2 regions of the Burkholderia lata genome follow, and region 2 is predicted to be linked to the other one. Evidence: riboswitches for the same ligand, from Rfam matches in the RefSeq annotation. Region 2 holds a riboswitch; the other holds the start of a gene.
The links. Region 2 has a riboswitch for cobalamin ahead of BCEP18194_RS24585 (CbtB domain-containing protein). Riboswitches for the same ligand answer to the same signal wherever they lie in the genome.
Positions count from the first base shown of each region.

Region 1: linked by a shared signal. The riboswitch ahead of cobA (uroporphyrinogen-III C-methyltransferase) and the one ahead of BCEP18194_RS24585 (CbtB domain-containing protein) in region 2 are both predicted to bind cobalamin.

Region 1 is NC_007510.1:1,813,093-1,818,452, forward strand. It holds gene BCEP18194_RS14110 (cobyrinate a,c-diamide synthase) at 1-1,275, opposite strand, end outside; gene cobO (cob(I)yrinic acid a,c-diamide adenosyltransferase) at 1,278-1,880, opposite strand; gene BCEP18194_RS14120 (cobalamin biosynthesis protein) at 1,919-2,296, opposite strand; gene cobA (uroporphyrinogen-III C-methyltransferase) at 2,293-3,042, opposite strand; cobalamin riboswitch at 3,213-3,450, opposite strand; gene BCEP18194_RS14130 (transglutaminase-like domain-containing protein) at 3,534-4,562, opposite strand; gene BCEP18194_RS14135 (DUF3857 domain-containing protein) at 4,599-5,336, opposite strand.
Region 2 is NC_007511.1:387,446-393,978, reverse strand. It holds gene metE (5-methyltetrahydropteroyltriglutamate--homocysteine S-methyltransferase) at 1-312, opposite strand, end outside; gene BCEP18194_RS24595 (LysR family transcriptional regulator) at 440-1,348, shown strand; gene BCEP18194_RS24590 (CbtA family protein) at 1,371-2,093, opposite strand; gene BCEP18194_RS24585 (CbtB domain-containing protein) at 2,107-2,316, opposite strand; cobalamin riboswitch at 2,350-2,487, opposite strand; gene BCEP18194_RS24580 (histidine phosphatase family protein) at 2,537-3,124, shown strand; gene BCEP18194_RS24575 (inorganic phosphate transporter) at 3,300-4,892, shown strand; gene BCEP18194_RS24570 (2OG-Fe(II) oxygenase) at 5,316-6,059, shown strand; gene BCEP18194_RS24565 (MFS transporter) at 6,335-6,533, opposite strand, start outside.

The DNA of each region.
Region 1 (5,360 bases), on a different replicon from region 2:
GACCACATCCTGATTCGACGGCCAGTACATATGCATGTAGGTCGCGACTATCGCGTCGTGGCAATAGACGGCTTCACCGCTGCCCGATGCACTGTCGGGGCGTACGGCGCGCGCGACTGGTTCCAGCGGCGTCGCGAGCCGAGAATAGTGGAACGTATGCCCACGCATCGTCCCGCTGCGTGTATCGAGCTGCTGCATGCCGAGCGCCGCGAACCGGCGCTGCATCGTCGCCTGACCCGGCAACAGCCCAAGCATCGGCGTCGTCACGCCGTCCACATCGGTCAGCGCGTCACACAGATACACCATCCCCCCGCATTCCGCGACGATCGGCCGGCCAGCCGCCGCGTGTGCGCGAATCGACCGTGCGGTCGTGGCGTTTCCCGTAAGCGTTGCCGCGTGCAACTCCGGATAGCCACCGGGAAGGAACAGCGCGTCGCAATCGTCCGGCACCGGTTCGTCGGCGAGCGGCGAGAAGAACCCCACTTCCGCACCGAGCGTCTCGAGCAACGCGAGATTCGCCGGATAGATGAACGAGAACGCCACATCGCGCGCCACCGCGATCCGCTTGCCGGCGAGCGCACGCGGCAGCGGCGCGGCTGCATCGGGTTCCGCGAACGCAACGGCCGGCGGCAACTCGGCAAGCGCCGTTTGCGCCAGCACGTCGGCCGCGCGATCGAGGCGCGCATCGAGATCGTCGATGTCGCTCGGCTGGTGCAGGCCAAGATGCCTTTCGGGTAAAGCGATGCCCGCATCGGCCGGCACGTGCCCGAGCCAGCGCAGGTCATCGGGCAGCGCCTGTTGCAGCAGTTCCGCGTGCCGCTCCGAGCCGACGCGATTCGCCAGCACACCGTGAAACGGCAGCCCCGGCCGGAACCGCGCGAGCCCGAACGCGATCGCCGCGAACGTCTGCGCCATCGACTTCGCGGAAATCACCGCGACGACCGGCACGCCGAACGCGGCCGCGAGGTCGGCACTGCTCGGCGTGCCGTCGAACAGCCCCATCACGCCTTCGATCAGGATCAGGTCGGCATCGCGCGCGGCATCGGCCAGCAGCGCACGGCAGCCGGCCTCGCCGACCATCCCGAGATCGAGCGCATGCACCGGTGCGCCGCTCGCGCGTTCGAGCAGCATCGGATCGAGAAAATCGGGCCCGGTCTTGAACACGCGCACGCGCCGGCCGAGCCGGCGGTGCAGCCGCGCGAGGCCCGCCGTCACCGACGTCTTGCCCTGGCCCGACGCGGGCGCACTGACGAACAGCGCGGGGCAGGCGAGCATGCTCAGAACTCCACGCCGCGCTGCGCCTTCACGCCTTGTTCCTTGTACGGATGCTTGACAAGCCGCATTTCGGTGACGAGGTCGGCCGCATCGATCAGCGCATCGGGCGCATGCCGCCCGGTCACGACGACGTGCACCGAGTCCGGACGTGCGGTGAGCGTCGCGAGCACTTCGTCGAGCGGCAGGTATTCGTACTTCAGCACCGTGTTCAGCTCGTCGAGGATCACCATCCGGTAGTCGCCGCTCTCGATCATCCGGCGCGCCTCGTCCCAGCCCTTGCGCGCGGTCGCGATGTCGGCGTCGCGGTTCTGCGTGTTCCACGTATAGCCGTCGCCCATCGTCACGAAATCGCATTCGGCCACCGCGCCGAGGAAGTCGCGCTCGGACGTGTGCAGCGCGCCCTTGATGAACTGCACGACGCCGAGCCGCATGCCGTGGCCGAGTACGCGCACGGCCATGCCGAACGCGGCCGTGCTCTTGCCCTTGCCGTTGCCGGTATTGACGATCAGCAGGCCCTTTTCGTTGACGGCGGCGGCCTGCTTCTTCTCGTGGCCCGCACGGCGGCGTTCGGTCATCCGTTGATGGGATTCGGCGTCGGTTTTCATCGGATTCGTCCTGTCGAAAGAAAGCGAAACAAAAGGGTTCAGAGCGGGCCGGCGAGTGCGACCGTCACGCCGTCCCGGATGGATTTGGGGCCGAGCAGGCGGCCGTTCGGCGCCGCGAGCTGCGCGCACGGCTCGGCCACGCCCGCGACGCCGAAGCGGGCGAGCGCGGCGTCCGACGGGCCGCTCGCGGCGAGTTCGGGGCGGCTCGCAAGTTGCGCCGCGTCGAATGCGACGAGCGGCCAGCCGCGTCGCGCGCACAGCGTGCGCAGCGCGCGGGCACGCGCCTTGTCGGCGAGCGTGGCAATGAGCGCGGGTTCGGCGGCCGGGTACCGCGCGAGCGCCGCGCGGATCGCGGCATCGAGTTGCGCGGCCGTCACGCCTGCGCGGAAACCGACGCCGAGCGCGACGCGCATCATGCGCCGCTGCCGAGTGCGGCACGTACCGCGGGATCGTCGGCGAACGCCGCGACGCGGCCGATCACGACGATCGCCGGTGAACCGATGCCGGCCGTGCCGACGCGTTCGACGAGCGTGTCGAGCGTCGCGAGCACGTGCCGCTGTTCGGGGCGCGTCGCGTTCTCGATCGCCGCGCACGGCGTATCGCCGGGCAGACCACCTTCACGCAGCGCCGCAGCAATCGCGTCGAGCCTGCGGATGCCCATGTAGACGACGATCGTCATGCGCGTGGCCGCGAGCGCACGCCAGTCGGGTTCGTCGGCGCCCGCGCCGTGGCCCGTGACGAAGATCACGCCCTGCGCGTCGCCGCGCTGCGTGACCGGAATGCCGATCGCGGCCGGCGCGGCGATGCCCGCGGTGACGCCGTTCACGACCTCGACCGGGAATCCCGCCGCACCGAGTGCGGCCAGTTCCTCGCCGCCGCGACCGAACACGAACGGATCGCCGCCCTTGAGTCGCGCGACGCTGCGACCCGCGCGCAGATGCACGAGCATCGCGGCGACGATCGTCTCCTGCGGTGTCGATGCATGTCCGCCACGCTTGCCGACGTGCTCGATGTGCGCATCGACGCGGGCATGGCGCAGCACGTCGGGGTTCACGAGATCGTCGACGAGCAGCACGTCCGCCGCGCCGATCGCGTGGACGGCCTTGAGCGTCAGCAGGTCGGCGTCACCGGGGCCGGCGCCGATCAGCCACGCGCGGCTCATCGGGCGCGGCACGGCGCGCACCGTGTCGTAACAGTGGAACAGGGCAGGCGGGCGGCACGGCGGCGGCCAGCAGACAGGTCAAGCATGACGGATCGAGCGAAGCCCGCGCGGACGCGGGCGGAATGCGCACCCCATCCGTCCCCCGCGGATCGGGCGTTCGGCGAGCGTCGGGCTCGCCCCTTGCGTCGGCCGGTATCCGGGCTGGCCGCTTGCCAGGCCGCAGCCTTCCCGCCCGGCTGAAGGGCAGTGGCATCGTGGGCGGCATGGGCGCGTGCGCGGGGAAGCGCATCGCGCGGGCGGCGTACCGTTGCGGGGACAGCACAGGCCGGGCGGTGGTCCGCCTCCTGTTTCCCGTTTAACTGCAGGCGCGGAATGCGCATGCGAGCACCGAACGCGGCGCATACGATAGCACAGGCGTTGCGGCGCACGGCTGCGCGTCCGGCGCTCTCCGCGGTCGGATCAGCGTGATGGGAAACACCCGTGCCGCGCGCCTAGCGATACAGGATCTGCCGCTTCAGATCCTTCGAGATGCTGCGCGCGGCGTCTGCCCACGCGGCGAGCTTCGCGCCGCTGCACACGTTGCTGCCGAGGTTGCGATCGAGCACGCGCGTCACGTCGACGGTCCGGCCTTCACGGTGATAAGTGGACTGATAGGCGATTTCCCCGACTCGTACGGAGACGTCCGGCGGGATTGCGAGCAGGTGGGCGTCGGCCGGCAATGTGATCCGGTAGTGCTCCTCGAGCCGCGTTCCGGCACATACGCCTTCAAATACCTTGCTTTTCTCCTGGAGCACGAAATCGGCGAAGCTCCGGATCTGACCGAAGTTGGGCAGCGACGGGATCGCAAATGCCGCGGGGCCGGGCATCAGCGCCAACTGGTTCAGATCGCCGTGCAATGCGATCGAGAACGGCTGGTCGAGGTCGTCGAGATGACGCGGGCTCATCTGCAACTCGCCCGCGAGGCCGTAGCGGCGCAGCATCTCGTCGGCAAGCCGCTTCGGCTGGACGTGGATGAACATCTGGCGCGCCCGCTGGACTTCCTGGCCGTCGAGCGTGATGTCGCCCGTCATCGTCGCATTGCCGTCACGATCGAGATCGACCGCATAAGCCAGCAATGAGCGGCTGTTGTGGCCGTTCTGCGGCGGCGTGACGATCAACTGGCCGGTCGAGGTGTCGAGCGCGGGCTTGCCGCTCGCCTCGAACTGCAGTGCGCCGAACGGCAGCACGCCGACCGTGGTGTCGGCAAACACGTCGAATTCCGGCAGCCATACGATCGCATGATTGAACGTCAGGACATCGGGTACGGCCGGCAACCGATAGCGGTTGCCGAGATTGACCAACACGGTATGGCTCTCGATGCCCTTTGCATCGAGCAGGGCGGACAGCAGCGTCGCCTGATCCTTGCAGTCGCCGTAGCGGTTGGCGAGAACCGTGTCGGCGCGATGCGGAACGACCGGCCCGGCGCCGAAATACACGCCGACATAACGGATGTTGCGTGCGACCCACGCGTATAACCGCATCGCCTGTTGGCGCCGATCCGCGATCCCGGTGGTCAACTAATTTGCGAGCTGGCGGATCGCGTCGTCCTGCTGCTGCTGATCGAACGCGCGGATATGGTAGGCGTGGGCGATTTCCGCGTAGCCGGAGAAGTTGCTCGCGATGAAGACGGGGCCGATATCCGTCCACGCCACCGTGTTCGCTTGCTCGTCGAGCGGGCCGGACGGCGGCGTTTCGTAATGATAGGAACGGAGCCGGCGTCCGTCGCGGGACGCGTCGGCCGATTGATGCATGCCACGCGCGTCGATCGCGACCGGCATGTCGTCCGGCGTGTCGAGCGTGACGTTCGCCGAGCGATAGTCCTCGATCGGCGGAAACGAGAGCTGCACGCTGAATTTGCCGGGAAACAGCGTGTCGGTGTCGGCCAGCGTGTACGACAGCCGGATCGAATCGCCTTTTGCGAGCGCGGGAAACGTGACGATACGCAAATGCTCTGCACTGAATTGCGGCGCGGCGATCGCGACGGGTGCCGGACGATCGAAGATGCCCTGTGCAGCATCGACCGAAACCGTCGAGCCGTCGGCATGTACCGTCTGCGCCGAATTGACGTCAACCTTCGCGAACTGTGCGTTGTACGACAGCACATACTGGCCGAAGCGGGCGATCGCCGCATCCGTCAGCAACTTGATCGACAGATCGACCTTGATCACGCGTTTGCCGGATGGGTCGACCGTGATCAGGTTGTCGCATCGTTCGATCCGGTAGTCCGCCGCGAACGCAATCGAAAGCTGGAGCATCAGCAGAGCCGCAATTCCGTAGCG
Region 2 (6,533 bases):
CGCCGACTGTGCCGAACGACCGCGCGCGACGCGGAAATAGTTGTCGAGCGCGTCGCCGTGGAAGCCCTGCACGCGCTTCGGCAGGTTGCCGAGCGTGAAGCTCATGTCGAGCACCTGATCGTAGAACGCGAAGTCGCCGACCGGGGCCAGGTCGAGGTCGCGCTGGTCGTTCCAGTGACGCTGGCGCAGCTCGGCGCCGAGCGCCTTCAGCGCGCCGCGCGACGATTCGCCCTTCCAGTAGCGTTCAAGACCGAACTTGAGTTCGCGCTTGGCGCCAATGCGCGGAAAACCGAGGTTGTGTGTCGTGACCATGAGCGCCGTCCAGAAGAGAAATTGAAGGTCCGGCAATCATCATAGGGATTTCAAATCATGAAATAAAATGGCATTATTTCATTCATCCATTAAAGTTATTCATGCATTCGTTGCGCGAGCGAAATCCATGCTGGAACGATTCCATCTCGTCGTCATTCGTGAGGTCGAGCGCCAGGGCTCGCTGACCGCGGCCGCCAATACGCTGCATCTCACGCAATCGGCGCTCAGCCATACCGTCCGGAAAATCGAGCAGCAGCTCGGCACGCCGATCTGGGATCGCGAGGGTCGCGGCCTGCGGCTCACGCAGGGCGGGCAGTATCTGCTGAAGCTGGCGAACCGGCTGCTGCCGCAGTTCGAGCTCGCCGAGGAGCGGATGAAGCAGTACGCGAAAGGCGAGCGCGGCACGCTGCGCATCGGGATGGAGTGCCACCCGTGCTACCAGTGGCTGCTGAAGGTCGTGTCGCCTTACCTGTCGCGCTGGCCCGACGTCGACGTGGACGTGAAGCAGCGCTTCCAGTTTGGCGGCATCGGCGCGCTGTTCGGCTATGACATCGACGTGCTCGTGACGCCCGATCCGCTGAACAAGCCGGGCCTGCGCTTCGACCCTGTGTTCGACTACGAGCAGGTGCTGGTGGTCGCCGATTCACACCGGTTCGCGAACGCCGACTACGTGACGCCCGAACAGCTGACCGACGAGATCCTGATCACTTACCCGGTCGAAACCGACCGGCTCGACATCTACAACCAGTTCCTGACGCCGGCCGGCATCGTGCCGAAGCGGCACAAGTCGATCGAGACGACCGACATCATGCTGCAGATGGTCGCGAGCGGGCGCGGCGTGGCCGCGCTGCCGAGATGGCTGGCCGACGAATACGCCGACCGGATGCCGGTCGTGCCGGTCAAGCTCGGCAAGAAGGGAATTGCGAAGCAGATCTTCCTCGGCATCCGCGAAGCGGATGCGTCGATCGACTATCTGGCCGCGTTCGTCGCGCTGGCGCGCGAATCGACGTGGAGCGCGCCGCGCATGCTGCGCTAGACGCGCCCCGTTGCGATGCGCGTCAGGCGGCGCGCATGCCGACGCGTTCGGTGCGTTCGACCCATGCGCCGAACAGCAGGCCGATCGTCGTCCACGTGATCACCTGCATGCCGATCGCCGCGACGCGGAACTTCCACAGCACGGCGGCCGGGAACGCTGCCGGCACTTCGTTGATCGACGGCAGCCCGAGCTGCACGGCCGCGATGATCGCGACGAACACGAGCCCCGCGACAATCGACGCGTTCCATTGGCCGAGCTTTGCCAGCAGGTGGCGGCGCACGTTGACCGAGAACACCATCGTCGCGATCGAGATCGCAATCATCAGGAAGAACAGGCCCGTGCGATAGCCGATCGTGTCCGGGTCGCCGACCGACGGCGGATTGGCCGGGTACTTGATGTTCGGCACGATCACGAGGGCGATGAACGCAGCCAGCGCGAGCCACGCGGCCAGCGGCCGTGCCGGGAGGCGGCTGCCTCGGCCATACGCGTACGCAAAGACCAGCGAGAACAGTCCGCCGAATGCCGCGCCGTAGGTCACGACGCCCGTCAGCAGACCGAGGCCGGCCTGCGTGTGGCGGCTCACTAGCTCGGGTTCCGGCGCGTCGCCCTTGGCGGCATCGAGTTTTTCTTCAAAGGAGATTGCCTGATCGACTTGCGGTTCGCCGACGACTTTCGCGAAACCGAACGTGAGAAGGCCTGCGGCGATGCCTGCGAGCATCCCGCGCATGAGCAGCTTTCCGACCATCATGAACTCCGCGTCAGTGGCAGGGGAAGCCGAGCAGATGGCGACCGTCGTGGACGAATTCGTGGACGTACATGCCCGGCACGAGCGACGTCGCACCCTGTTCCGCGCCGACGAAGTAAATCGCGAGCAACAGGATCAGGCCGACGAACACGGCCCACGGCAACAATTCACGGACGGGGATGGGCGCCGGCACGACCGCCGGCTTCAGCACTGCTTCGCTCATGGATGCACCTCAGGGGAATCGCGCCCCGACAAATGTTGGATGGGTACGAAGGCAGGTCTGGCTTCCGGGATCATGGATCACCGGTTACAGTGGCGCGACCGCGCCGGAATTGAACCGGCTTCCGCGTTTCGTATCGGGCGAATTGTACGCGCGAACGTTCGCGTATTGAAGCGGCGACAGGTGAACGAACGCACCCGTCCCGGGTCATCCGAAACACGACATGAACATGCATGCCTCGCTGCGCCTGATCGCACACGCATCGACCCGCGCGATGCGTACCGGCACGTTTCCCGACGACGATCCGCTCGACGCGCACGGGCTCGCCGAAGCCTTGGCACTGCGCGACCGGTGGACAGGCGTGACCGGCGCGCTCGTGTTGTGCAGCCCGGCCCGCTGTGCGGTGCAGACCGCCGATGCGCTCGGCCTGCACGCCGACGTCGATGACGCACTGCGCGACATCGATTACCGGAACTGGCGTGGCAAGCGGCTGCACGACCTCGCGCGCGACATGCCTGACGAATTGAGCGCGTGGATCGGCGATCCGTCCGCGTCGCCGCACGGCGGCGAATCGTTCGACGCAGCGATGCGCCGTGCCGGCACATGGTTGAACGCGCTGCAACACGGCCGCGACATCGTCGCCATCACGCATGCGCCGATCGTTCGCGCGGCCGTCGCGCATGCGCTGCGGATGGATCCCGGCGCGGCAACCCGCATCGACGTCGCACCGCTGTCGTGCACGACATTCGCTGCGTCGCCGCACGGATGGATGTTGATCGCCGACGACGATCGGCGCGACACTGCCACATAGCCTCCCGCCGTGTTGCGTTCACTTTGTGGACCACGACGCAAGCCGATGCGTCGCATCGTAATCGCGACGCTCACCTTACGTCGCTGTAAGACACTCCGTTCGTTGTCCCTGCTGTCATCAAACTGACTGCTAGCCGAAGCTAGGATCGGTCGCGGTTCCCTTACGAGATACCGTCATGAATCAACCTGCTTCGTCTACCCCGAACAATTCGGGTTCCGTCGAGCGCACCAGGCAGCTCGGCTATGCCGTCTTCCTGCTGGTGCTCGCGATCGGTGCAATCTATATCGCCACGCACCTGATCGACGATCTGTCGCCGATGCGCGAAGGATCGCTGTTCCCGTACCTGATGCTCGGCGCCGCGCTGCTGATCGCGCTCGGCTTCGAGTTCGTCAACGGTTTCCACGACACCGCGAACGCGGTGGCCACCGTGATCTATACGCACTCGCTGACGCCGAACGTCGCGGTGATCTGGTCCGGCCTGTGGAACTTCCTCGGCGTGATGATCTCGAGCGGTGCTGTCGCGTTCGGCATCCTGCAGCTTCTGCCGGTCGAGCTGATCCTGCAGGTGGGCAGCGGTGCGGGCTTCTCGATGGTGTTCGCGCTGCTGATCGCCGCGATCGTGTGGAACCTCGCGACCTGGTATTTCGGGTTGCCGTCGTCGAGCTCGCATACGCTGATCGGGTCGATCATCGGCGTCGGGCTGATGAACCAGCTGATGCACGGGCCGTCCGGCACGAGCGGTGTCGACTGGGGCCAGGCGCTCGGTGTCGGCAAGTCGCTGCTGTTCTCGCCGATCGTCGGCTTCCTGTGCGCGGCGCTGCTGCTGCTCGTGCTGAAAACCCTCGTGAAGATTCCGGAGCTGTACAAGGAGCCGCCGAAGGATCAGCCGCCGCCGTTCTGGATTCGCTGCCTGCTGATCCTGACCTGCACCGGCGTGTCGTTCGCGCACGGCTCGAACGACGGGCAGAAAGGGATGGGCCTCATCATGCTGATCCTGATCGGCACGGTGCCGGCCGCCTACGCGCTGAACAAGGCCGTCACGCCGGCCGAGACGCAGACCTTCGTAGCGGTCGCGAACCAGGCAGCCGCGACGTTCGGGAAGTACACGAACGGCGTCGCACCGTCCGCGAACCCGCGCGCTGACGTCGAGCTTTACGTCCAGCATCGCGAACTGACGCCGGCCGTGATCCCCGCCGTGCAGCAGTTGTCCACGTCGCTCGCGACCGCGGTCGGTGCATCGGGCTCGATGGCGGCCGTGCCGCAGCGTGACGTCGACAACGTGCGCAACACGATGTATCTGGTATCCGAAGCAATCCGCCTGATCGAGAAGTCCGGTCAGCCCGCGTTCGCCGCCGACGACAAGCTCGCGATCGACAACTATCGCAAGCAGCTCGACCACGCAACCAAGTTCATTCCGACTTGGGTGAAGGTTGCGGTCGCGATCGCACTGGGCCTCGGCACGATGGTGGGCTGGAAGCGGATCGTCGTGACCGTCGGCGAGAAAATCGGCAAGCAGCATCTGACGTACGGACAGGGCGCGTCGGCCGAACTCGTCGCGATGCTCACGATCGGCGCAGCCGACGTGTACGGATTGCCCGTATCGACGACGCACGTGCTGTCGTCAGGCGTCGCAGGCACGATGGCGGCGAACGGATCGGGCTTGCAATGGGGCACGGTGCGCAGCCTCGTGCTGGCGTGGGTGCTGACGCTGCCGGCGTCGATCGTGCTTGCCGGCGGACTCTATTGGCTGTTCCGGTCGGTGGGATAAACGGTGATTCGGCGGGGGGCCGGCGACAGCCGGCTGCCCGCTGCAGAAGATTCGACCCTCGCTTCTTCGCTTCTTCGCTTCTTCGCTTCTTCGCTTCTTCGCTTCTTCGCTTCTTCGCTTCTTCGCTTCTTCGCTTCTTCGCTTCTTCGCTTCTTCGCTTCTTCGCTTCCTCGCTTCCTCGCTTCCTCGCTTCCTCGCTTCGCCAATTCGACTCGTCGAGGCATCCGGTGCGTCCATGCCGTCGTGGGCGTTCACCCTCTTTCTTTCCCGAATTGAAGCGCAAGATCTGGAGCGCGCTGGCGCATGGACATCCGTAGACTGGGCGCATCAACATTTACCGTGGGCGCCACCGTGCGGACAATGCGGCCGACGCATTCCGCACGGCTGAATGGCGCCACATTGCTGACGAACCGAGGTACGCCCGTGAACATTGCCGACCTGCAACCTGCCGTCGAATCGCTGGAAATCGCGCAACGCGTCAACGCGATCGACTGGACGACTGTCGATGCCGATCTCGATCGCTACGGATGCGCGCGCGTGCCGGGCCTGATCTCGGCAAGCGAGTGCGCGACGCTCGCATCGCTCTATCCGCGCGATGCGCTCTATCGTTCGCGCGTCGTGATGGCGCGGCACGGGTTCGGTCGCGGCGAATACAAGTATTTCGCGTACCCGCTCCCCGCGATCATCGCCGAGCTGCGTGCGACGATCTACCCGCATCTCTCGCCAATCGCGAATCGCTGGAACAAGGCACTCGGGATCGACGTCCGCTATCCGGCAGACCACGCGACCTTCCTCGATCGCTGCCACGCAGCAGGACAGACGCGACCGACGCCGCTGATCCTGCAATACGGCGCCGACGACTACAACTGCCTCCATCAGGACCTGTATGGCGAACATGTCTTTCCGCTTCAGGTTGCGATCCTGCTGTCGGCACCGGGCAGCGATTTCACTGGCGGCGAATTCGTGCTGACGGAACAGCGACCACGCATGCAGTCGCGTGCGGAAGTGGTGCCGCTGACGCAAGGCGACGCCGTCATCTTCGCCGTGCACGGCAGGCCCGTGCAAGGAACGCGCGGCGTCTATCGCGTCAACCTGCGCCACGGCGTCAGCCGGATTCGGAGTGGCCATCGCCACACGGTCGGCATCATCTTCCATGACGCACAGTGACGGCTATCGGAACGAGCACGACGCTGTCGCGCCATCCGCCATGCAGGCGGATTCTCGCGGGCAATACCGCGCATCCAGCGATGCCAATCGCGCGTGATCGATCAGGGTTCTTCGCGAACGGGTGTCACCAGGCGATCAGTTCGGTCATCCACCATGGGAGATGACCTTTTCGCTTCTCGTCAAAACGTCGCTATATGCTGGCCGCATGTTTCGCGTGAGCGACAGAGAGCCCAGACACTCACCTATCGCAGCGCACAGTCGACAGAAAACCCGGCCTACCCACGCGCCGCATTCGCCCGCAGCCGGTCGCCCGCATCTGAGGCGAGCCGTGCATAGCCCGGCAACGTCAGCAACGCGAGCACGCCCGCCGCGACGAATGCCCAGCGAAAGTCGTCAAGCACGTAGTGCATGCCCGCCGCATCACCGCGCACCAACGCAGCGAGTCGCAGCGACAACGCACCGAACGCGATGCCC